3 regions of the Brevibacterium sp. K11IcPPYGO002 genome follow, and region 1 is predicted to be linked to each of the others. Evidence: riboswitches for the same ligand, from Rfam matches in the RefSeq annotation. Region 1 holds a riboswitch; each other region holds the start of a gene.
The links. A riboswitch is a leader RNA that binds a small molecule or an ion and turns the genes downstream of it on or off. The one in region 1 is predicted to bind thiamine pyrophosphate.
Positions count from the first base shown of each region.

Region 2: linked by a shared signal. The riboswitch ahead of QYM46_RS03910 (TenA family protein) and the one ahead of thiC (phosphomethylpyrimidine synthase ThiC) in region 1 are both predicted to bind thiamine pyrophosphate.
Region 3: linked by a shared signal. The riboswitch ahead of QYM46_RS05450 (ECF transporter S component) and the one ahead of thiC (phosphomethylpyrimidine synthase ThiC) in region 1 are both predicted to bind thiamine pyrophosphate.

Region 1 covers NZ_CP131929.1:575,358-582,554, forward strand. Annotated here, with positions in the region: gene QYM46_RS02605 (amidohydrolase family protein) at 1-218, opposite strand, end outside; gene thiC (phosphomethylpyrimidine synthase ThiC) at 317-2,125, opposite strand; TPP riboswitch at 2,121-2,229, opposite strand; gene QYM46_RS02615 (M18 family aminopeptidase) at 2,304-3,608, opposite strand; gene QYM46_RS02620 (DUF1684 domain-containing protein) at 3,744-5,450, shown strand; gene QYM46_RS02625 (M13 family metallopeptidase) at 5,559-7,197, opposite strand, start outside.
Region 2 covers NZ_CP131929.1:881,281-888,477, forward strand. Annotated here, with positions in the region: gene QYM46_RS03900 (AraC family transcriptional regulator) at 1-504, opposite strand, end outside; gene QYM46_RS03905 (phytoene desaturase family protein) at 620-2,101, opposite strand; gene QYM46_RS03910 (TenA family protein) at 2,166-2,855, opposite strand; TPP riboswitch at 2,850-2,956, opposite strand; gene QYM46_RS03915 (uridine kinase) at 2,964-3,605, opposite strand; gene QYM46_RS03920 (ATP-grasp domain-containing protein) at 3,683-4,699, opposite strand; gene QYM46_RS03925 (VOC family protein) at 4,828-5,190, shown strand; gene QYM46_RS03930 (HutD family protein) at 5,238-5,861, shown strand; gene QYM46_RS03935 (hypothetical protein) at 6,090-7,197, shown strand, end outside.
Region 3 covers NZ_CP131929.1:1,216,040-1,223,236, forward strand. Annotated here, with positions in the region: gene QYM46_RS05430 (putative quinol monooxygenase) at 1-123, shown strand, start outside; gene QYM46_RS05435 (hypothetical protein) at 174-716, shown strand; gene QYM46_RS05440 (energy-coupling factor transporter transmembrane component T family protein) at 739-1,566, opposite strand; gene QYM46_RS05445 (ABC transporter ATP-binding protein) at 1,577-3,109, opposite strand; gene QYM46_RS05450 (ECF transporter S component) at 3,109-3,735, opposite strand; TPP riboswitch at 3,758-3,866, opposite strand; gene QYM46_RS05455 (FN3 domain-containing metallophosphoesterase family protein) at 4,013-5,974, shown strand; gene QYM46_RS05460 (universal stress protein) at 6,011-6,928, opposite strand; gene QYM46_RS05465 (DUF4916 domain-containing protein) at 7,087-7,197, opposite strand, start outside.

The DNA.
Region 1 (7,197 bases):
AGCGCCTCGACGAGGTACCCCTGGTCGAAGCCCTGGAACGAGCCGGAGACGACGGCACCTCCGGCGACGTCGACTCCCACCTCGGGCAGGCTCTGCAGCCTCGCGCGATAGTCGGCGACCGTGAATGGGTCGGGCAGATAGCCGTTGTTCTCGATCAGCGGATGGGTCGGATCGATGATGTGCAGATGCGCGTCGAAGGCACGCTGAAGTTCGCTCATACCGTCAACCTACATCGCCTCCGCAACGCTCGTTCACGGCCTGGCGCGTCAGTCGAATCGTGCACACTGCGATAGACGCGCCACGCCCTGAACGACGGTCAGTCCGCCTTGAGGCCGACGGTCGGATCGGGCAGGTAGACCTCTCCGCCAGAGGCGAGGAATTCGCGGCTCTTCCGCTGCATTCCTGCCAGGGCCTCCTGAGCCTCGGCGCTGCCGTAGGTGTCGCGGATGTCCTGGGAGATGCGCATCGAGCAGAACTTCGGCCCGCACATGGAACAGAAGTGCGCGGTCTTCGCGGGTTCCGCGGGCAGCGTCTCGTCGTGGAACGCCTCGGCAGTCTCCGGATCGAGGCCGAGCGCGAACTGATCCCGCCAGCGGAACTCGAACCGAGCCTTCGACAGCGCATCATCGCGGGCCGTCGCGCCGGGGTGGCCTTTCGCGATATCCGCGGCATGCGCGGCGATCTTGTACGTGATCACCCCGGTCTTGACGTCGTCGCGGTCGGGTAGGCCGAGATGCTCCTTCGGGGTGACGTAGCAGAGCATCGCCGTGCCGTAGCGGGCGATCTCGGTCGCCCCGATCGCCGAGGTGATGTGGTCGTATCCGGGTGCGATATCCGTGACCAGCGGACCCAAGGTGTAGAACGGTGCGCCGTGGCAGAGCTCCTGCTGGCGTTCGACGTTCTCCCGTACGAGGTGGAGCGGAATGTGCCCGGGGCCTTCGACCATCACCTGGACATCGTGGGCCCACGCACGTTCGGTGAGTTCGGCCAGTGTGTCGAGTTCGGCGAACTGGGCGGCATCGTTGGCGTCGGCGATGGACCCCGGTCGCAGTCCGTCGCCGAGTGAGAACGCGACATCGTAGCGGGCGAAGATCTCACAGAGCTCGTCGAAGTGGGTGTAGAGGAAGTTCTCCTCGTGGTGGGCAAGGCACCAGCCGGCCATGATGGACCCGCCGCGGGAGACCATCCCGGTGACCCGGTCGGCCGTGAGCGGAACATAGCGCAGCAGCACACCGGCGTGGACGGTCATGTAGTCGACACCCTGCTCACACTGTTCGATGACCGTGTCGCGATAGATCTCCCAGGTCAGCGCGTTCGCATTACCGTCGACCTTCTCCAGCGCCTGATAGATCGGGACGGTGCCGATGGGGATGGGGGAGTTGCGGATGATCCATTCCCGAGTGGTGTGGATGTCATTGCCGGTCGACAGGTCCATGAGGGTGTCGGCACCCCACTTCGCGGCCCACCGCAGCTTCTGCACCTCCTCGGCGATGGAGCTGGTGACCGCGGAATTGCCGATGTTCGCGTTGATCTTGACGAGGAATGCCTTGCCGATGATCATCGGTTCGGATTCGGGGTGGTTGATGTTGTTCGGGATGATCGCCCGACCGGCGGCGAGTTCGGCACGCACGAGCTCGACATCGCACTGCTCGCGGAGTGCGACGAACCGCATCTCCGGGGTGATGATGCCCTGCCTTGCGTAGTGCATCTGGGTGACCGTGCGACCGGTCTTGGCCCGACGCGGAACCGGTCTGCGTCCCTTCCACTGCTGCGACGGGGCACCTCGGCGGACGGCGGCACGACCGTCATCGGCGATGCGGTGGCCGCGGGCTGCGTACGTTTCGGTGTCGAGGCGATCCTCGATCCACGGAAATCGCAGAGCTGGAAGTCCCTCTTCCGGAGTGCTGCCCGGTCCGACGGTGCGGTAGACGTCGACGGGATCGTTGGCCCGGCCGTTCGAGTCCTCGAGTTCGATGCGGGTCACGGGAACGCGGATGCCGTGCTCCGTGTCGTCGACCCACGCCGGCGAATGCGTCGGATACTGCTCGAGGGTGAATTCGTCGTGCGAATCTGCGTCAGACGAAGTCGTGGCAGGGGCGGGTGTTTCAGGGGTGAATGCAGTCATCTGCAGTCCTCACTTCCTACGCCGGTATCAACCGGATCAGGTTCTACGGTCTCGGACGATGCAGTCCGATCTCAGCCCGTGCAGCGGGCTCCCGTGGGGTCGTGCAATTCGTATCACGATCGTCGTGGTGAGGACAACCGCGGTGTCGGCGGATTCGAGGCCCGCCGGGGGTGCGAGGTCAGCTGCCTTGGAGGAACGCCTTCGCAGCGGCACCGAGAGCGAGCACATCGGAGACCGCGACCATCTCGCGGGCCGAGTGCATCGAGTACAGGGCCGGACCCACGTCGACGGTGGTCATTCCCAGTCGGGTCGCGGTCAGCGGTCCGATCGTCGACCCGCAGGGCATCGCATTGTTCGACACGAAATCCTGGTAGTCGACCCCAGCGGCCGTGCATGCCTGCGACCACACGGCCGTGCCGACCGCATCCGTGGCGTAGCGCTGCTGAGCGTTGAGCTTGAGCAGGGGACCGCCGCCGAGGCGGGGGCGGACATGCGGGTCATGTCGTTCCGGATAGTTCGGATGAGCAGCATGCCCGGCATCGGAGGAGACACACACCGAGGAGGCCATCGACGCGAGATAATCGCTGCGCGTCGACTGCGGCAGCAAGGAGGCGACGATGCGTTCGGTGACGTCGGCGAGGAACGGGCCGCATGCTCCCGAGCGCGAATTCGATCCGATCTCCTCGTGGTCGAAGGCCGCGAACAGGGGGATGCCGTCGAGGCCGTCGGCATCGAGCTGGGTGAGCGCGGTGACACCGGCGTGGACGGACAGCAGGTTGTCCAGCCTCGGCGAGGCGAAGAACTCCTCGGCCGCACCGAAGAGGGCCGGTTCCTGAGTGGGGATGGTGTAGACATCGTGGCCGACGACGGTCTCGGCATCGACTCCGGCGGACGCGGCGAGCAGTTCGATGATGTCCGCCTCGGCGAGGTCGGCCAGGCCGATGACGGGAGCGGTATGACGCTGCTTGTCCAGGGTCAGCCCCTCGTTGACCTGACGGTCGAGGTGGATCGCCAGCTGCGGGATGCGGGCGATCGGTCCGGTGCGGGCGAGCACGATGCGGCCGTCGGCGAGGCCGAGACGACCGGCGAAGGCGAGCTCACGATCGAGCCACGAATTCAGCAACGGCCCGCCGTAGACCTCCACCCCGACCTGACGGGTGCCCTCAGCGGTGTACTCGCCGCCGGGTTTGAGTTTGAACGCCGGGGAATCGGTGTGGGAACCGAACACACGGAACCGGTCAGCCGCCTCGGTGACGGTGGGATTCATCCACGCGATGAGCGCGCCGTCCCGGATGACGTAGTGCCCGGTCCCAGGTGTCAGCGCCCAGGGAACGGACTCGTCGAGGTGGGAGAATCCGGCTTCTTCCATGCGTTTCGCGGCGGTGGCCACCGCGTGATAGGAGCTGGGGGAGGCGCTGACGAAGTCGCCGAGGTCGGCCGCTGTCGTCGCGGCCCGATCCGGTCTCGGGAGTGATTCATTCATTTCCCCAGCCTATCGTTTGCGGTAGTTTGGAGGTGAAGAAGATCAGGTCTCAGACGCCGGGTTGCCACCGGGTCCGAGAATCAGGCGGGAGCAGCGATCCTGCTGCCGCACCAGCGACGGCAAGGAGTGTTCGACGTGAACCAGTTCGTGACGGAGTGGAACACCTGGCGCGACTCACGGAACTCGGCACTGGCGAAACCGTTCGGCTGGCTAAGCGTCGTCGGGCTGCACTGGCTCGAGGACGAATCGACCTGGACCGACGCCCCCGGCACCTTCACCGTCGACGACGGGTGGGTGACCGTGTCCCTGGACACCGGAATCAAGGCCGGTCCAGCGGCGGAGACGTTCGACCTGCTCAGCGCGGTCGGCGACGGCGGAGACGGTTCGGATTCGACTGGTTCCGGGGCTGGGACTGGGGGAGGTCCTGGGGCTGGGACTGGGGCGAACGGCGCGGGTGTGACCAACTCGGGGCCGACCCGGGCGACGAGCCCGGCCGTGCCCAGCGACACCTCGACCCTGCCGAGGGTCACGGACCAGGCCGACGCGGCGGCCGGTGCGGGCGCAGATTCTGCGGCTGGTGCGGATGGTTCTGCTGGTGCGGATGCCGGATCGGATGCCGGTTCACAAGCGACCGGCGGACACGCAGCCGTGCCCGCTCGACCTCAGGTCCGCGTCGAGGAGAACGGGTTCAGCGCGAAACTTCCGACCGGCGGATCGCTCAACTGGTTCACCGTCGGCAACGTCCTCTACGAACTCATCGACCGGGCCGGCCGCCTCGGTGTGCGTGTGCGCAATTCGAAGTCCCCGCTGTTGGGCAAGTTCTTCGAGGTTCCGGTCTTCGACCCGGACCCGGACTTCGTCTTCCTCGCCCGATTCACCCGGTTCGACCCGTTCAAGACCTACCCGATCGAAACCGCTCAAGAGGATCTGCAGCTGCAGACGCAGGCGGCGGGAATCGTCACGTTCGACACTCAGCACGGTGAGGTGAACCTGCTCGCCACCGGGTGTCCGAAGACCGGGCTCCAGCTGGACTTCCACGATTCGACGAACGGGAGCACCACCTCGGCGTGGCGGACCATCGATCTCGGAGTGCCGAATCAGGACGGGTCGCTCGTCGTCGATTTCAACCGTGCGGTGAACTACCCGTTCGCGTTCACCTCGTTCGCCACCTGCCCGGCCCCGATCGAGGGAAACGTCGTTCCCTTCGACGTCACCGCAGGTGAGCGGCGTCCCCCGTTCTTCTACTCGGAGGCCGGGATCAACGTGCCGTTCCTCTTCTACGTGTGGTGGGACGAAAACAGCGCCGAGGTGACCCGCCCCTGGTACTCACGATTCGGCCTCGACATCACCATCCTCAACCCCAACCACGACGACGGGCGGATCTCGCTGGTCGGCTTCGACGGGGTCGCCATGTCCGGTGGGGATCTGTCCCCGCTGGGGCGCAAGGCCCGGTCGCGGCTCATCGATGTCGCCACCGAAGCGCTGACCTCACGGATTCCGGTCATCGGCATCGGCGCATACTCGGCGTTCGTCATCCAGGCCCAGCGCGAGCTGCGGTCGCAGCAGGGGTATGTCGATGGCATCGAGACCGAATACTCGGCCCCCGAGGACCGGCTGCTCATCGTGATGAACAACGAACTCGACCCGAAGCAGGCCGGTTTCGACATCGTCCACACCGACGCCAGCGGGCTGCTCTACGTGGAGATGCCCTTCGACATTCCGCTCGAATCCGATCGCACCGAGGTCGAGGACTTCCAGGCTGCGATGGAATCCGGTGCCTCGATCTCGAGCTGGCAGGAATTCGACTACCGCATGGTCGCCCTCATCCGCCACCACCGCTGAGTCACTCCACTCGGATCCCCGGGCTCCCAGCGCCCGTTTCCTCCCCGAACTACCCGACGGCGGCCCAGCAACCTCGCGCGAGGTTGCTGGGCCGCCGTCAGGTAGTAATTACCAGATGGTGACTCGGGAGTCGGGGGCTAAGTACATGCCGTCGGACTCGGTCACGCCGTAGGTGTCGTGGAAGGCGGTCATGTTCTTCACGACCTGGTTGCAGCGGAACTCCTCCGGCGAATGCGGGTCGATCGACAGCCTGCGCACACGCTCCTCGGTGCGCATCTTCGACCGCCACGCCTTCGCCCACGCGGAGAAGAACGCCTTCGCCTGCTCGGGGCTCGGCGCCACCGGCACACCCGAGGTACCCGCCCGTTCGCCGAGTTCGAGCTCGAGCGCCTTCCAGCCGATCGACAGGCCGCCCAGGTCACCGATGTTCTCACCGACCGTCAGCGCTCCGTTGACATGCTGGTTGGCCTCGAGACCGGCCGGAACCAGCTCCTCATACTGGGCGATCAGCGCATTCGTGCGCTCCTCGAAGCGCTCACGATCAGCAGACGTCCACCAATCGACGAGGTTGCCGTCGCCGTCATAGCGCGAACCCTGATCGTCGAAGCCGTGCCCGATCTCGTGGCCGATGACCGCGCCGATGGCTCCGAAGTTCGCCGCCACATCACCGGAGGCGTCGAAGAACGGCGGCTGGAGGATCGCGGCCGGGAAGACGATCTCGTTCATCACCGGGTGGTAGTAGGCGTTGACCGTCTGCGGGGTCATCAGCCATTCGGTGCGGTCGATGGGTCCGCCGATCCGTTTGACCTGCCGCACATGCTCGGCCTGCGAGCAGCGACGCACATTGCCCACCAGGTCGGCGGCGTCGATCACGGCCGGGTACTCCCGCCACACCTCCGGATAGCCGACCTTCGGAGTGAACTTCGCGAGCTTGACCAGGGCGCGTTCCTTCGTCTCCTCGCTCATCCAGTCGAGTTCGCGGATCGACTTGTCATAGGCCTTGATGAGCATGCCCACGAGGTGATCGATCGCGTCCTTCGACGACGGCGGGAACTCGGCGGCGACATAGAGTTTGCCCACGGCCTCCCCGAGGTAGCCCTCGACGAGGCTGACCCCGCGCTTCCAGCGCTCCCGCAGGGCCGGGGTGCCCGACAGTGTCCGGGAGTTGAAGTCGAAGTTCTCCTCGACGAACTCATCGGAGAGCAGCGAGGCGGTGTCGGAGACGACGACGAAGCGCAGCCAGGTCTTGATGGTCTCGATATCGGTCTCCGCCCACACCTTCGCCATGCCCGTGACGAACGAGGGCTGGGAGACGACGAGGTACTTGAGATCGGCCGCCTCGGCGGTGAGGATCCCCAGGTAGGAGTCGAAGTCGAACTCGGGGCCGAGGTCGCGCAGCTGAGAGATCGAATACTTGTTATACGTCTTCTCCGCATCGCGGCAGGCCACCCGGTCCCAGTGGTGTCGGGCGAGTTCGGTCTCGAACGCCATCACCTTGGCGGCCACCTCGGCATCAGTGATCCCGGACTTCTCCCCGAGACCGGCCAGGGCCGCGATCTTCTGCACATGCGCGAGGAACTTCGCGCGCACCTCGGCGTGGTCGTCGTTGAAGTAGTAGTCCTCATCGGGCAGGGAGATCCCGGCCTGGACGAGGTAGAGGGCGTAGACGTCGGAGTCCTTCGCATCGGCGGTGACGTACCCGCCGAGCACTCCGCCGATGCCTTCGGTCTCGAGTCGGGCGAGCGTT
Region 2 (7,197 bases), 310 kb from region 1:
GTGCGGGAGTGAAGCGACGAACTCGCGGATGTGCGGGTTCTCTCCTTCGTGGATGAGCGGCACACGCACAGCATGGCCGATGAGTGCGAATGCGGGGTGGTCGATGATTCTGGTGTCCATGGTCGAACTCCCTTCGATCGTCAGGCGGAACCTGAGTGACTGTTGGCTGCGAAGGGGACCGCCATTTCGCAGAGCCTCGGACGGAGCCGTACCGTGGACGGACCGAAAGGCGCGCGTGAATGCCTCCGTCGATCCGTATCCGTACCGCACGGCTACACTCAGCAGATCCTCACCGTCGATGACGTCACCGGCAGCGACGGTCATTCTGCGCCTGCGGACATATTCCGAGAGCGGAATTCCCGCCAGCGATGAGAACATCCGCCGCAGGTGATACTCGGTCGTGCCGAGCCTGGCGGCCAGCGCACCAATCTCGACGGACTCCGCGGAATCGGCAGTCAGGTTCGACTCGATGGCGTCGATGAGTGTATTGAGTTCAGCGATCACGATCTCTCCCTTCACTCATCCATACTTCCCGTGGCCCAGGGCGTCCCGCCCGACAATCTGTGCCCGATTCGATCACGTTTGGGATGGTGGTGCGTCCCTGCGGGGACGCACTCCGTCAGTCGCCCGGTGCCAGGCTGGGTGCCTCGTCGATTCCGAAGCGGGTCTTCAGCGCTCGGCGTGCGGCGAACCAGCCGTTCATTCCGTGTACGCCCGGGGCCGGCGGGGTCGCCGCCGAACACAGGAACGCCCCGGGCACGCCGAGGCTGTAGGAGTCCCAGGTCAGGCGCGGGCGAGCCATCATCCGGTAGAAGGACACGACGCCGGTGGCGATGTCCCCGCCGATGTAGTTCTGGTTGTGCCCGGCCATCTCGGAAGCGGGGATCGCGTTGTGGGCGACGACGCGGTCGCGGAAGCCCGGGGCGAAGCGTTCGATCTGCCGTGTCACGTATTCGGTCGGGTCGAGCGGGCAATCGAAGGGCACGTGCGCGTACGTCCACAGCGGGCGCAGGCCGTTCACCTCGCGGGAGGGGTCGAAGACGGTCGGGTCGGAGACGAGGCACACGGGGTCTGATGGCATCCGTCCGTTCATCACCTGCGCCTCGGCGGCGGCCATCTGCGCTCGCGAGCCGCCCACGTGGATCGTTCCGGCACGGCCGACCTCGGGGTCGGACCAGGGGACCGGACCGTTGAGGACGAAATCGACCTTGGCCGCGGCGTTGCCGTGCTTGAACGTTCGCAGGCTCGTGTCGACGTGGGCCGGCAGCAGGCCGGAGAAGATCTGTGCCGCACCCAACGCCGAAGTGTCGAGCAGGTAGGCGCGGGCCTTGGGCAGGTCGGTGACGTGGGCGATCGGGGAGTTCGCGTGCACGGTGCCGCCGTGAGCTTCGAGATCGGCGACGAGGTGGTCGACGATCGCTTGAGATCCGCCGATGGGGCAGGGCCAGCCTCCGGCGTGGGCGACCGTGGAGAGCATCGTGGCGGTAGCGGCCGTGCCCATCGCCGGCAGCCCGCCGATGGCGTGCGCGGCGACCCCGGTGAACAGGGACTGCGTCGACTCGTGGGACAGCGGAATGTTCCACGCGGGGCTGGCCTGGGACAGGAGTCGCAGACCGAATTTCACGACGTTCGCAATGCCGGGAACATCGCGGAGGGTCTCGGGCACGGAGCGTTTGTCACCGAGGGAGAGCCAGATCGCGTCATCGACACGGTCGAGCAGCGGGGCGAAGAATCGCCGCCATTCCGGTCCCGCCTCGCCGAGGCGGTCGACCGTTTCGTCGAGATCGTGGAAGGCCAGCGCGGCCGGTTTCCCGTCGAGGGGTTGGGCGTAGGAGATCTCGGGGGTGGTCAGCTCCATGCCGCGGGCGCGCAGGTCGAAGTCGACGAAGAAGGGGCTGGCGATCGCCAGGGGATGAACGGCCGAGCAGATGTCGTGGGTGACGCCGGGTGCCAGGCCGAGGTCGAGTGTGCGGGCACCACCGCCGATCGTGGCTTCAGCTTCGAACACCTCGACGGAGAGTCCGGCCCGGGCCAGAGTGACCGCGGCAGACATGCCGTTGGGACCAGATCCGACGACGACTGCATCAACACCTGTGCTCATGAGGCCAGTCTAGGCCAGTGGGCTGGGCGGCCGAGATGCGCAGTCCCGGGCGGCTGAGTGCGGCTCAGCTGCCGTAGGCGGTGTCGAAGAAGGCGCGTTCGAGATCGACGGCCCGGTTCCAGGCGCGGGTCAGGGTCTCGGCTACTGAGCTCTGGGCGTCGGTCGGGAACGCACGTTCGAGCTCGTCGACGAGGAACTGCACCCACTCGCGGAAGGCCTCGCCTCGGTGGAGGTCGATCCATCCTCGGTGAACCTGCCGCTTCGGCATCTCCTCACGGGACTCGGCCCAGTCGAGGTAGAGCCATTCGGCGACGACGAGGACGACGAGCAGCTGCGGATACGACGCCGAGGCGACGGCATCATCCATGACATCGCGGAAGCCCGCCGTCGGTATGGTCAGTTCGGGGTGGAGGTAGTCGGCGGGCGCGACTCCCAACTCGGCGAAGGAATCGACGAAATACGTGTCCTCATCGGCGACGAGCATGCCCAGCTGTCGGGCGAATCGCAGCTTCGCGTCGAGCTCATCGGCATGGGCCACGCAGGCGCCGAGCATGGACAGGAACGATTCGAAGAACTGATAGTCCTGCACCAGATAGTCGCGCAAGACGGTGTCGTCGATGGTGCCGGCGAACAGTTCCCTGACGAACCGGTGGTCGACGGCCTCCGCCCATTGCCGGCTGGTTGATCGTAGCAGTGCCGATACCGCTCCGTCAGCAGCCACGGTGATCGACGTGTCCAAGTCTGTGGTGGTCATTGCGATTCCACTCCCTCCGCCGGTGCTCACCGGATCAGGTTCAAAGGGTCTGCATATGCACTCTCAGCGCCGGCTCGCTCGGCGCTCCCCTGTAGGACTCCGACACTATCACCCGGGACAAGAACAGTTGCCAGAGTGATCGAATGCGGTTCGGCAGGTCAGGACTGGCCGATCCAGATCGCGATTGTCGAGCACCCATGTTGCCTTCTCCCACGGAGCTGCCTCGGAGAAGTAGAGACGCTGACCGCCGACATAGCGATGATTCGACGCAGCCTCGGGATCGGCGACGAAGGCTCCGGGGAACCGCTCGTTTCCGCGTGGGGCTGAGACCTCGAACGGCACCTCGACCCACATGCTCGCATCCCAGAGACCCACCAACTCGGGACGGTGGAGGAAGATCCCCTCGACGAGGAGGATGCAGTCCTTCGGCAGACTCCGAGGTTCCGGCGCCAGCGGACGATCCTCGTCGACGTCCCACACAGCTGGAACGATCGCATCACCTCGACGAAACGGTTCGACGACGGACTCGACGAAAACTTCGTAGTCGTAGGAATGACGATAGAAAGTGTCTGGTCCCTTGCCGTGGGCGTAGCGGATCACCCGAGGACGGTGGAAGCCGTCGATGCTGATGGCGGCGACCAGCCGATCGGTACGCGTGCCTGCAGCGCCGGCACATCCCGAGTTCTCGTCCGCAAGGTCGACGAGCTCACGGGCGATCGTGGTCTTCCCGGCTCCGTCGACTCCGTCCACTGCCACCAATGCGCGATGACCCGGCCGGACGGTGCGCAGCTCTGCCAGCAGATCGATCAGAACTCGGGCCCGGGAACTCACCACGCTGCGGACCCGGCGGGGGACACCGACGGCGGGGCCGCCTCGGCGAGGGTGTCGGACACGTACTGCGCTATCCGGTCAACGGCTGGCTGCCGGCCGGCCGACAGTTCGGCGGACTCGACCGACGGGTTGTAGTTCGTGTTCGTATTGATGTCGTAGACGACCTCGCGGCCGTCGGCGGTTTCGATGAACTCGATGCCGGCGATCTCGATGCCGAGACCTGAGAGCAGCGTCTCGAGGCGCGCGATGAGCGGGGTTGCGGCCGTGACGTCGTTTCGACGGGCGAACTGGGGAACGTCCGGGCTGGCCCCGGCACCCGGGACCTCGCAGGCATCGGCCGGGCACAGTTCGAACGACCCACCTGAGACGTCGACGCGCACCGCATAGTGGAAACGTCCGCCGATGAACTCGGCGCGGGTGATGAACGGCTGAGCCGGCTGCACATATTCCTGGATGAGCGTGATTCCGTCGATCGGCGCATTCGTGCCACCGGGCGCGAACTCATCGGCGGCTGCCTCGAGCTCGGCGAGGGAGTCGAAACGGCGCACACCGAGGCCCTTGCCGCCCTGATTGTGCTTGGTGATGAACGGGGGAGTGAAGCCGGCAGCCGCCTCGACGAGCGCCTGCGATCCGAACGCGGCCGCGGTGCGTGGCACGTCGAGGCCCTGGCCGGCCAGCTCGCGATGCTGTCGGATCTTGCTCACCTCGAGCTCGTAGACGTCGCGACCGTTGATGACTCGGCGGCCGGCGGCGGCGAGCCAGTCGAGGACCGCTCGCCCGTACTCCTTCACCTGCGGATCGGTGCGGGTGTGCGCCGACGCCGACAGCCGCGACCAGAACAGGCCGGCAGGAGGTTCGGCGGCAAGATCGATCGTGGTCTCGGGCAGCAGCCATTCGACATGGGCGACGCCGAGGCGGTCGAGCGCATCCGTGAACGGAGCGATCCATTCCTGATTGTCGTGGATGATGTGCACCGCGGGAGCGTCGCCGACGGGCAGGGTATGAGAACTCATCGCGCACCTTCACTGTCGGGAGCCGATGCGACCGAGAGTATTCGGAAGCATCGGCGGATCTGCTCAACAATCCTACGCCCTGGTGTCCAGGCCTTCGTCGTGTCAGTGCGGCGGCGTAGACTCGGGACATGGCTATCGCAAAGCAGCCCGTTGTCGTGCTCGACGCCCCCGACGCCGGTGAACTCGCGGAGTTCTACGGCAAACTCCTGGATTGGTCTGTCACCGTCGACGAGGACGGCACCTGGGCAGAAGTCGTCTCCAATTCCTGGCCGCCGATCTGCATCCAACAGGTCGAGGACTATCACGCACCCAGTTGGCCCGGTCAGGCCCACCCGCAGCAGATGCACCTCGACGTCATGGTCGACGATCTCGACGTCGCCGAGGAGGCTGTGCTCGAGATCGGTGCAGGCAAAGCCCCCGAACAGCCGGGAGAAACGTTCCGAGTGTTCCTCGACCCGGCCGGTCACCCGTTCTGCCTGTGCAAGGGATGACCGCGCCATCGCCGAGGCGGCCCCACCCGCCCACGGCGCGCTGAGTCATGCGCGCGCTCGCCTCCTTCGCCGACCGTGATCCCGTTCCGTGGGCCAACGGCGGCGGTCAGACCACCGAGCTCGTCGGGCTGACGGATTCGGTGGAGCTGACTCCAGGTCTTCACCCCTGGCGATTGAGCATCGCCAGGCTCGAACGTGTGGGCCCGTTCTCAGCCCTGCCCGGAATGGCGCGCACCTTCCTGCCCACCGCCGAGGTGGCCCTTGAGATCGACGGTCACGTGCATCGCGTGCCGGCCCTCCGACCGGTGCACTTCCACGGAGAGCAGAACGTGAGCCTCGTCGATTTGGCCGACCCCTGCTTCGCCGTCAACCTCATGGTCGCCGATGACAGCACAGACGACGTCGCCTGCGACGCTGGTGCCGACACGGGCGTTGGCTCGGGCACTGGCTCAGGCGCTGACTCGGGCAGAGAATCCGATTCTGCTTCTGGCGAGCTGCAGATGGTCATCGGTCGGCCGGTTCCAGCCGACGGAATCCGGTTGGTGCTCACTGTCGAAGCCGACGTCGATTTCCCTCGTTTTCAGCTGTTCGAACTCGACCCGGGTGAGGCTGTTCCAGATGAGGTCTCGGTGGTCGTTCTCCACACCGGCAGGTGCGACGAACACATCTGAGAAATCGGTGGGAGCCGATTGTCCCCGGCGTCACATTCGCGCGCATCATCCGAGGTGGCGGAGCCTTACCCGACCGTTTCCATCAGGTCTTTCCCAGCTTCGGGCACGAAGTGTCAGGATGCCCGAACGTCGGTGTCCGAGAATGGTGCTCCACCGGACTTTGGAGGAACTTTGGCGGTCGGAGACAGCGGCAAGAACGATCAGCGCGAGCACAACGATGACACTCGTATGCCGGAACATTCCCAGACCCTGCCGCTGATCACCGAAGAGATCGTCAGCTCCCACCCGACCCCGGCGGCCGAACCCACCGAACATCTCGTCACCCCGGTGATGCCGCCCAACCCGATCCGCCGCGACGGCGAGGTCGCACAGCAGCCGATGACGACGCTGCCCGACACACCCCAAGGTTCACCGACGGCCGCTGCCCCGGCCACCTCTGCGACCGCGACCGGCGTCGCCGAATCGACAGCGACGGTCGACGACGAAAAAGACGAGAAGTCCTCGGACGGTCGGATCTCCGCCACTCAGCTGCTGGCAGGCGCAGGCGCTGCGGCGACCTCGTCGGTCATCGGCGGGCAGCTCGGCGTCGCAGGCACTGTCGTCGGCGCCGGAGTCGCCAGCATCGTCACCGCCCTGGCCGTCACTCTCTACGGTCGCAGCCTCGACAAAGGCAAGGAGAAGATCCAACAGGTCGGATCCAAACTCGCCCCGGCAGTCAAAGCGAAGATCGCGAAGAACCCCAACGGGAAGACCGCTGCAGTCGACCCCTCACTCGCCGAGGATTCGGCCTTCGCCCCACCGGAACCCGCAGCCGGCAACGCGAACGCGACAGCCGCCTCGGCGACGGGAGAGGGGGAGTCCGAGAACGTGGACGGGGACGCCGATGACACCAAGAGCGGATCCCGTACCTGGTGGCAGAAGCTGCGCCGCAAACGGATCCTCTACCCGCTGACGATCGGCGTCGCCGCCTTCGGAATCGGACTCGGCGCGGTCGTTGTGGCCGAGAACTTCACCGAAGCAGATATCTCACCAGGCACCTCGCAGATCTCACGATCGGTGACCGGAAGCTCCGCGAACGACGAAACCGTCATCAACGACGGAACCTCGGACTCGGGAACCGGCGGGGACGAATCGTCGCGCGGATCCGGGTCGGGCACCGACGGCGGTCAGGGCTCCACGAACAGCGGATCGAGCACTCAGAACGATCAGTCCACCTCGGCGGGGGAGACCGGCACCGAAGGTACGGCCGAGGGCCAGAGCTCACAGGGCTCGGACACGACGAAGGGCACGAACGATTCCACCGGCGGCTCGACGACCACGGACGGCACCGATGCGA
Region 3 (7,197 bases), 640 kb from region 1:
AGCGATCACTTCGCCGCCGGTCTCGAAGCCATGCGCCCTCATCTGGTCTCGACCCCGAAGATCATTTCCCGCAAGATCGACGGTGAGGGCTGGGACGAGATGGGTGAACTCAAGATCGACTGAACCCCTTCCAGGCCTTCATCCCGGGTCGAACGAGCACATAGACTTCTGCCATGGCGACCAAAGCGCAGAACATCGGATCGATCGAAAAGGCCCTCGGCGAACCATGGGCAGACACCCGTGGACGCCTCGAGGCGGCCGGGGGAGCGTCGGCGAGTCACAAAGAACTCGCCGACGCTCTCTATCCCCAGTTCGACGGCAGAGTCGACAACCACGGCTGGTGGGTCCAAGGCGCCGTCGTCGCCTATGAGCAGGAGATCGGCCGTCGCGTCCCCGGCCAGCGCGCCGACGGCACCTTCGACGTCGCCGTCTCCCGCACCATCCCGGGCGATCGTTCCGAACTCATCGCCAAGTTCGCCTCCCTCGTCGGCGACACCCTCAACGAGGTGGCCCTCGACGGCGATCCCCGCACCTCGGAGACGACGAAGCGCTCCTTCTGGCGAGCCAACCTCGACGGCGGCATCAAGGTCGAAGCCGCAGCCGAGACGAAGAGCGATGACAAGACGCTCTTCGTCCTCACCGCGTCCAAACTGCCCAGCCCCGAAGCCTTGGAGGAATGGCGGGCCTTCGGCAAGGACCTCCTCAAACAGCTCTGAGTCGTGCCATATCCGCGTCGCCTCACCCGACGATCGGGTTCCAGACTCCGAGCATGTGAGCCGCACCGATCGCGACCGCGCAGACAGCCAGGCTGAGAAGCACCGCCACGACATCTCGGACCGCGAACCTCGACCGCCTGCGCCACGTGCGTCCGGGACGACCGAATGCCCGACCCTCCATCGCCATCGCCAGGGTCGTCGCCCGGCGGATCGAGACCACGAGCAGGACGAACACCCCGCTGAAGAGGCTGCCCGTGCGCCGCAGAAGCGAACCACCCGCGACACCCCTGGCCCTCCTCGCCATCGCCAGCACCTGCCACTCACTGACCAACAGTCCGAGCAGACGAGAGGCCGCGAGAACCGAGACCACGACGACCTCTGGCAGCCGCAGGTGCTGAATGAGCGCATCGGCGAGGTCACGCGGATCGATCGTCGATGCGAGCACGATGAGCGGGATCGCCAAGGCGAGGGCGCGGACGAAGATCGCCGCAGCCGCGGCCAGGGACCCTGTGGTGAACAGGACGGGGCCGAAGTCGACGACCACATCCCCGGTCTTCTCCGCCAACAGAGCCGTGCCCCAAGCGGCGAGCAGAGCGCCGGCGGGCAGGAACCACAGCCGCTTGGCCGCCGCCACCAGATCGAGTCCCGTCGCCGGCAGCGCCAGCACTGCTGCCAGCAGCACCACCCCCGCAGAGACCGGATCGATGCTCAGCAGCGCCCCGACCATGAGAATGAGCGCGACTGCGATCTTCGTCAGCGGATTGCACCGAGCCAAAGCGGTGGAACGCACCACGGGGATGAGCTGCCCCGGATCTTCTACGGCGGCCTCGGGTGCGGGGAGAGAATGCATATCGAGACTGTCACTCACCGCTATCACCCGCCTTGACATGCGAATCCGACTCATTGTCGCCGACTCGTGCAGCGCTGCTGCGGTCGCCGAGCTCGAGGAGATCGGCGCCGATGGCCTCGAGGAGCGCCAGATCGTGGCTGACCGCGACCACCGCGGAGCCGTGTTCCAAAGCATCGAGGAACATCTCCACCAACCCCGCCCACGTCAGCGCATCCTGACCGAAGGTCGGCTCATCGACGATGAGCACCCGGGGCCGGGGAGCCAGCATCGCCGCCACCGACAGGCGTCGCTTCTCCCCACCGGAGAGACTCTGCGGATGAGCCTGCGCCAACCCGACGAGCCCGAGCCCCTCAAGAAGCTCATCCACCCGTGCCTGCGACTCGGCGGCAGACCACCCTGCCAGCCGGGGACCCAGTTCGAGTTCGGCCGCCACGCTCGAAGTGAGGAACTGGTGGGCTGGTTCCTGGAAGACCATGCCGATGCGCGCCGCCAACTGCTTCGACGGCCACGCGAACGGTCGGGGTCGTTTGGCTCCTTCCCGCAGGGCCGCCTCGGCGAAGACCTGCCCGGAGAATTCGGGCAGCAGGCCGGCCAAGGTCAGGGCCGTGGTTGATTTGCCTGCCCCGTTGGCGCCGACGATTCCGAGCGCCTGACCGGCGCTCAGTCTCAGGTCCAAGCCGGTCGCGGCGGGGGTGGCCATGCGCGGTCGAGCAACACTGAGCCGATCTGTGCGCAGCAGAACCTCGCCGAGGCGGCCCGACGTCCCACCGCTTCCTGCGGCCCCGCCTCGGCGCGGGGTGGGGGAGTCCTGCGGAATCCAGATGCCGCAGCCGATGAGCGTTTCGGTCAGGTCCGGATCGGAGAAGATCCGCTCGGGCGGACCTTGGGCGACGATCCCGTCACGGCCGAGTACGACGACACGGTCGACGTGCTCGATCCACAGCTCGACCCGGTGTTCGACGACGAGCATGGTCGCCTGTGTCTCGGCCTGCACGGTGAGCACGGCATCGCGGACCTCGGTCGCCGAGGCGGGATCGATATTGGCGGTCGGTTCGTCGAGGACGATGACCTCCGGGGCCATCGCATGGATCCCGGCCAGAGCCAGCCGCTGCTTCTGCCCGCCGGACAGAGCGGCACTCGGATGCTCCGGGGCCAGATCGAGTCCCAAGGCCTGCAGAGATCTGGGAACCTGAGCCTCGATGACCGCGGCCGGGAGTCCGAGGTTCTCCATCCCGAACGCCACATCATCACCGATGCGGGAGAAGATCACCTGCGAATCGGGATCTTGGAGGACCAGCCCGGTGCATCCTCGGCGAGGATCCGGTTTCTCACCGCCGACGAGGAGTTCACCGGTGGCCTCACCCGATTCCTCGGGCAGGACACCGGCGACGGCGTGGAGGAACGTCGATTTCCCGGCTCCGGAGGCGCCGAGCAGCAGCACCTTCTCTCCGGCCGCGATCTCCAGGTCGAGCGGACCGACCGCCGGTGCCTCACGGTCGGTGTGCGTCCATGAGAAGCCCGCGGCCGTGATCGGCAGCGCCATCAGCGACGGCCGGAGGCGAAGGAGCTCAGAGCCCCGGTGGCCGCGATCGCCCGGTAGGCGTACCACGCGCCGATCCCGGAGATGACGAGGCCGGAGATGATCGCACAGACCGCGTAGATCGCCTGGAAGCCGAACTGCCATTCGGCGTTGTACATGATGTTCTCGCTCACGGCCATGAACGCCGCGGCCAGCACGCCCGAAGCGGCGGTGACCCACAGGGTGAAGCGTTTGTAGCCGAAAGCGGCGAAGACGAGTTCGGCACCGAGGCCCTGCAGCAGTCCCGAGAGCAGAACGGTCGCCCCGAAGTGGGAGCCGAGCACGGCTTCGACGATGGCGGCGATGAGTTCGCACAGGAGCGCGGCACCGGGTTTGCGGATGATGGCACCGGCCAGCGGACCGGCCAGCACCCAGAGACCGGCGATGAGGCCGATCGACGGCGGGAATGCCTGGAAGGCGAGTTCGAGAACCTTCCAGCTCAGCGCGAGAACCCAGAAGACGAGTCCCACCGCGATGCCGAGCACGGCGGTGGTGACATAGTCGACGACCCGCCACTGCTTGGATTTCGGCGCCGCGGTGAAGGCCCGCGCGCGGGCGGGGGTGGTGGTCGGCGCGGTGGTTTCCGGCATTGTGCCTCCTCATATCAAGGAGGGGTGAAGAGTCTCGACTTCCTTCGGCGGTACTGACCGCATCAGGTTCGAGGGTCTGCAGCTTCTTCTGCACTCTCAGCGCCCCTGACGGCGCTCCCCTGTCGTAGCCACCACTGTACAACAGGTGAGCGAAGCAGCGACCGGGAGCGGAAGCGACGCGGAGGCCGGGATCCGTCATCGACGATTCACCTCCCGTTCCCTGTCTCGTCGACGGGCCTCGAACGACCAGACACTACTGATCGGTAGGAATGGGCGGGTGAACACTCAACGACTCAAGCGACCACTCAGTGCCCTGTCCGCCGCCACCCTGCTCGCCGCTCTGGTGGCGGCCCCGGTGCCCGTGCGCGCCGAACCATCTCTCGGCTCGGGCGGACCGAGTGCGACCGCGAGCCAGGACCCGACGGACACGCCCGCCGAGGCGGATGCGGGGAGTGAGGCGATCACCGACGCGGTGCTGCAGGTCGGGGCCGACTCGACGACGCGCAACCTCTCGTGGATGAGTGAGAGCTCCGGCGGGGGAGAGGTCCGGTGGGCACCGGTGAGTGAACTCGAGGGGGGTGAACTTCCCGCCGACGCGGCAGCGGCTGAGACCACGGACTCCGGTCTCGCCACCGACCTCAAACGCCACTACAACCACGCGAGCATGACCGACCTGGAACCCGACACCGACTACGCCTACCAGGTCGGCAGCGACGAGGACGGGTTCACCGAGGTGCAGCGGTTCACCACGGGATCGTCCGGAGGAGATGACGAATTCCTCGTCTTCGGCGACCCCCAGGTCGGCGCCGGAGGCGGAGATCCCGACGACGCGGCCGGTTGGGACCGGACCCTGTCCTCGGCAGTGGCCACCGCCGACGACCCGAGCTTCTTCTACTCGCTGGGAGACCAGGTCAACTCCGCCGGCAACCAGGAGCAGTATGCTCAATACCTGGCACCGGAAGCGACCCGCACGATCCCGCAGGCGACGACGATCGGCAACCACGATGTGTCTTCGAAAGCCTACGAGCAGCACTTCAACCGACCCAATGTGAGCCAGGACCACGGCGGTGGCGGCGTCATCACCTCCGGCGGCGACTACTGGTTCATCGAAGATGGAGTCCTGTTCCTCAACATCAACTCGAACAGCCCGGACGTGGATGCCCACGCCGAGTTCATCGACGAGGTCGTCGCCGAGCACGGAGACCAGGCACGCTGGACTGTTCTCGGGTTCCACCACTCGATCTATTCGACGGCAACCCATTGGGACGACATCGACGTCAAACGGCTGCGGAAGGCGATCCCTCCGGTCGCGGCCCGCAATGACATCGACCTCGTCGTCTCCGGCCATGACCACATCTTCAACCGCACCTTCCTCATGGACGGCGAAGGCAAGCGAGTGGAAGGGTCGGAAGCGGGAGCCGAGGAAGAGAAGGAAGACGGGCAGACGCTCTACCTCACGCTGACCTCCTCGTCAGGGTCGAAGTTCTATGACTACGTTCCCGGCCTCGACTGGGAAGGCAAGAGCGTCCACAACGACGTGCCCGCTTTCACCCGGGTTCGAGTCAGCGACGAAGCGCTGCGAGCGACGACCTATGAGGTGCCGGCAGGCGGGGCACCCGCCGATGGTGAGCGCGCGGAAGCTCAGGCCGCATCCGAGCAGATCGACGATGTCGAACTCAGGCGCGCCGAGGCGGAAGAACCAGCCCCGGATGACGATGCGGAGGCCGGCGCCGGTTCCGATGCCGGCTCCGACTCCGCGGCAGGTGCTGATGATGCAGGTGCAAACGATGACGCCGACAGTGCAGGAACGAGCGACGACGCAGACGCAGGTTCCGAGGATGCCGGAACCAGCGACGACGTGGACGCAGGTGCCGATGGCCCGAGTGCAGATGCCGACGCTGGTACGGGCGGCACCGCCTCCGACAGCGCCAGCTCCGACGGTGCTGCCTCGGGTGATGTCGGGTCTGACGGTACCGACGACGGCAACGGATTCGATGCCGGCACGGCAGATGCCGGCACTGCCGACTCCGGCTCCGAGGCAGATGCAGCCGAGGCGAACGCCGTAGGAACGGGCGATGATTCGGATTCCTCCGGGACCGCCTCGGCGAGTGGGGATGGAGACCTGCCCCGCACCGGCGGTGGGCTCGCACTACCCTTGGCCGTCGGCGCGGGAGCGCTGGCACTCGGCGCGACACTTCTCTTGGTGAGCCGTCGCCGTCGAGGTGCCGGGCTCGGCTGATCAGCACTTCCTGGCTGATCAGCACGGCGCTGCCGATCAGCTCGGAACCACCATGATCGGTCCTTCTGCATGGTTGAGGACTCCGCGCGAGACCGATCCCAGCAGAGCGCTGCGGATCCGCCCGCGCCCGCGGGTGCCCAACACGGTCAGCTGAGCGCGGGAGCTGATCTCGACGAGGGTCTCGGTCGGATCGCCGACCGGCACCGAGGTGGTCACCGTCAGATCCGGGAACTGCTCGGACAGCGTCGCGGCCTCCTTCTCCAGACCTTCGGCCAGCTGCTTCTGCCGACGCGCGGTGACCTCGGAGCTGAGTTCGAGATCGGGGTACCAATAGAGCCACTCCTCACCGGCCGGCAGCACCACGACGAGTTCGAGCTCCGCTCCGCGTAGGGTCGCCTCGGCGGCTGCCGTGAACATGGCGACCCGACTGGTCTCGGACCCGTCGACGGCGACGACCACCGGGTCTGTGTCCGCAGATGCTGAAGTCGACCGTTCGGGAACAACGATCGTCGGGCAGTGAGCGTGGGCAGGCAGAGCCGTGGACACGGAGCCGAGGACGCGGCCCATGAAGCCGCCGCGCCCGCGGGCACCGACGATGACGACCTCGGCATCGGCGCTGAGCGTGACGAGCGCACCGGCGGAGTTGCCGGGCGCCGTGCGGAAGGACGTCTCACCGGAGTAGTCGCGCAGAAGGTCGACCGCCTCGGCGAGGGTCTTCTCTGCTTTCGTCTTCGCCTTGTCATCCTCGGGCTCGCTGGGGATGGAGGCCATATTCGGGTAGATCATCGTCGGCAGCTCATAGGCGGTGACGACGGTGAGAACGGTTCTGCGTCGTTCGGCCTCGACTGAGCCGTAGCGGACGGCTTGGGCGGCGAGTTCGGAGCCGTCGAAGCCGACGAGGACGCCGAGTTCGAGGTTCAGGCCGGATTCGGACGGATTGGATTGAGCAGACATCTCGCACCTCTCGATCGGGGCCTGGTCAACCCTGACGCCGACGACGGCCCCGACAGGCGGTATCGTCCGCGTCGCCTTCAGTCTACCAAGTAGGTTCTACGGGCTGTAGAAAAAGTCCGGAGGTGAGAAGCTTCGTCTCATCCGGGCGCGCTCGTGGCTCAGACGCGGAAGCCCAGGTGGGCCAGCGCGATGCGCAGAATATGGTCCTGGCCGTAGCAGAGCTCGCCGACGATATCGGGGCGCAGAGTCTCCTCGGGGGTCAGCCAATC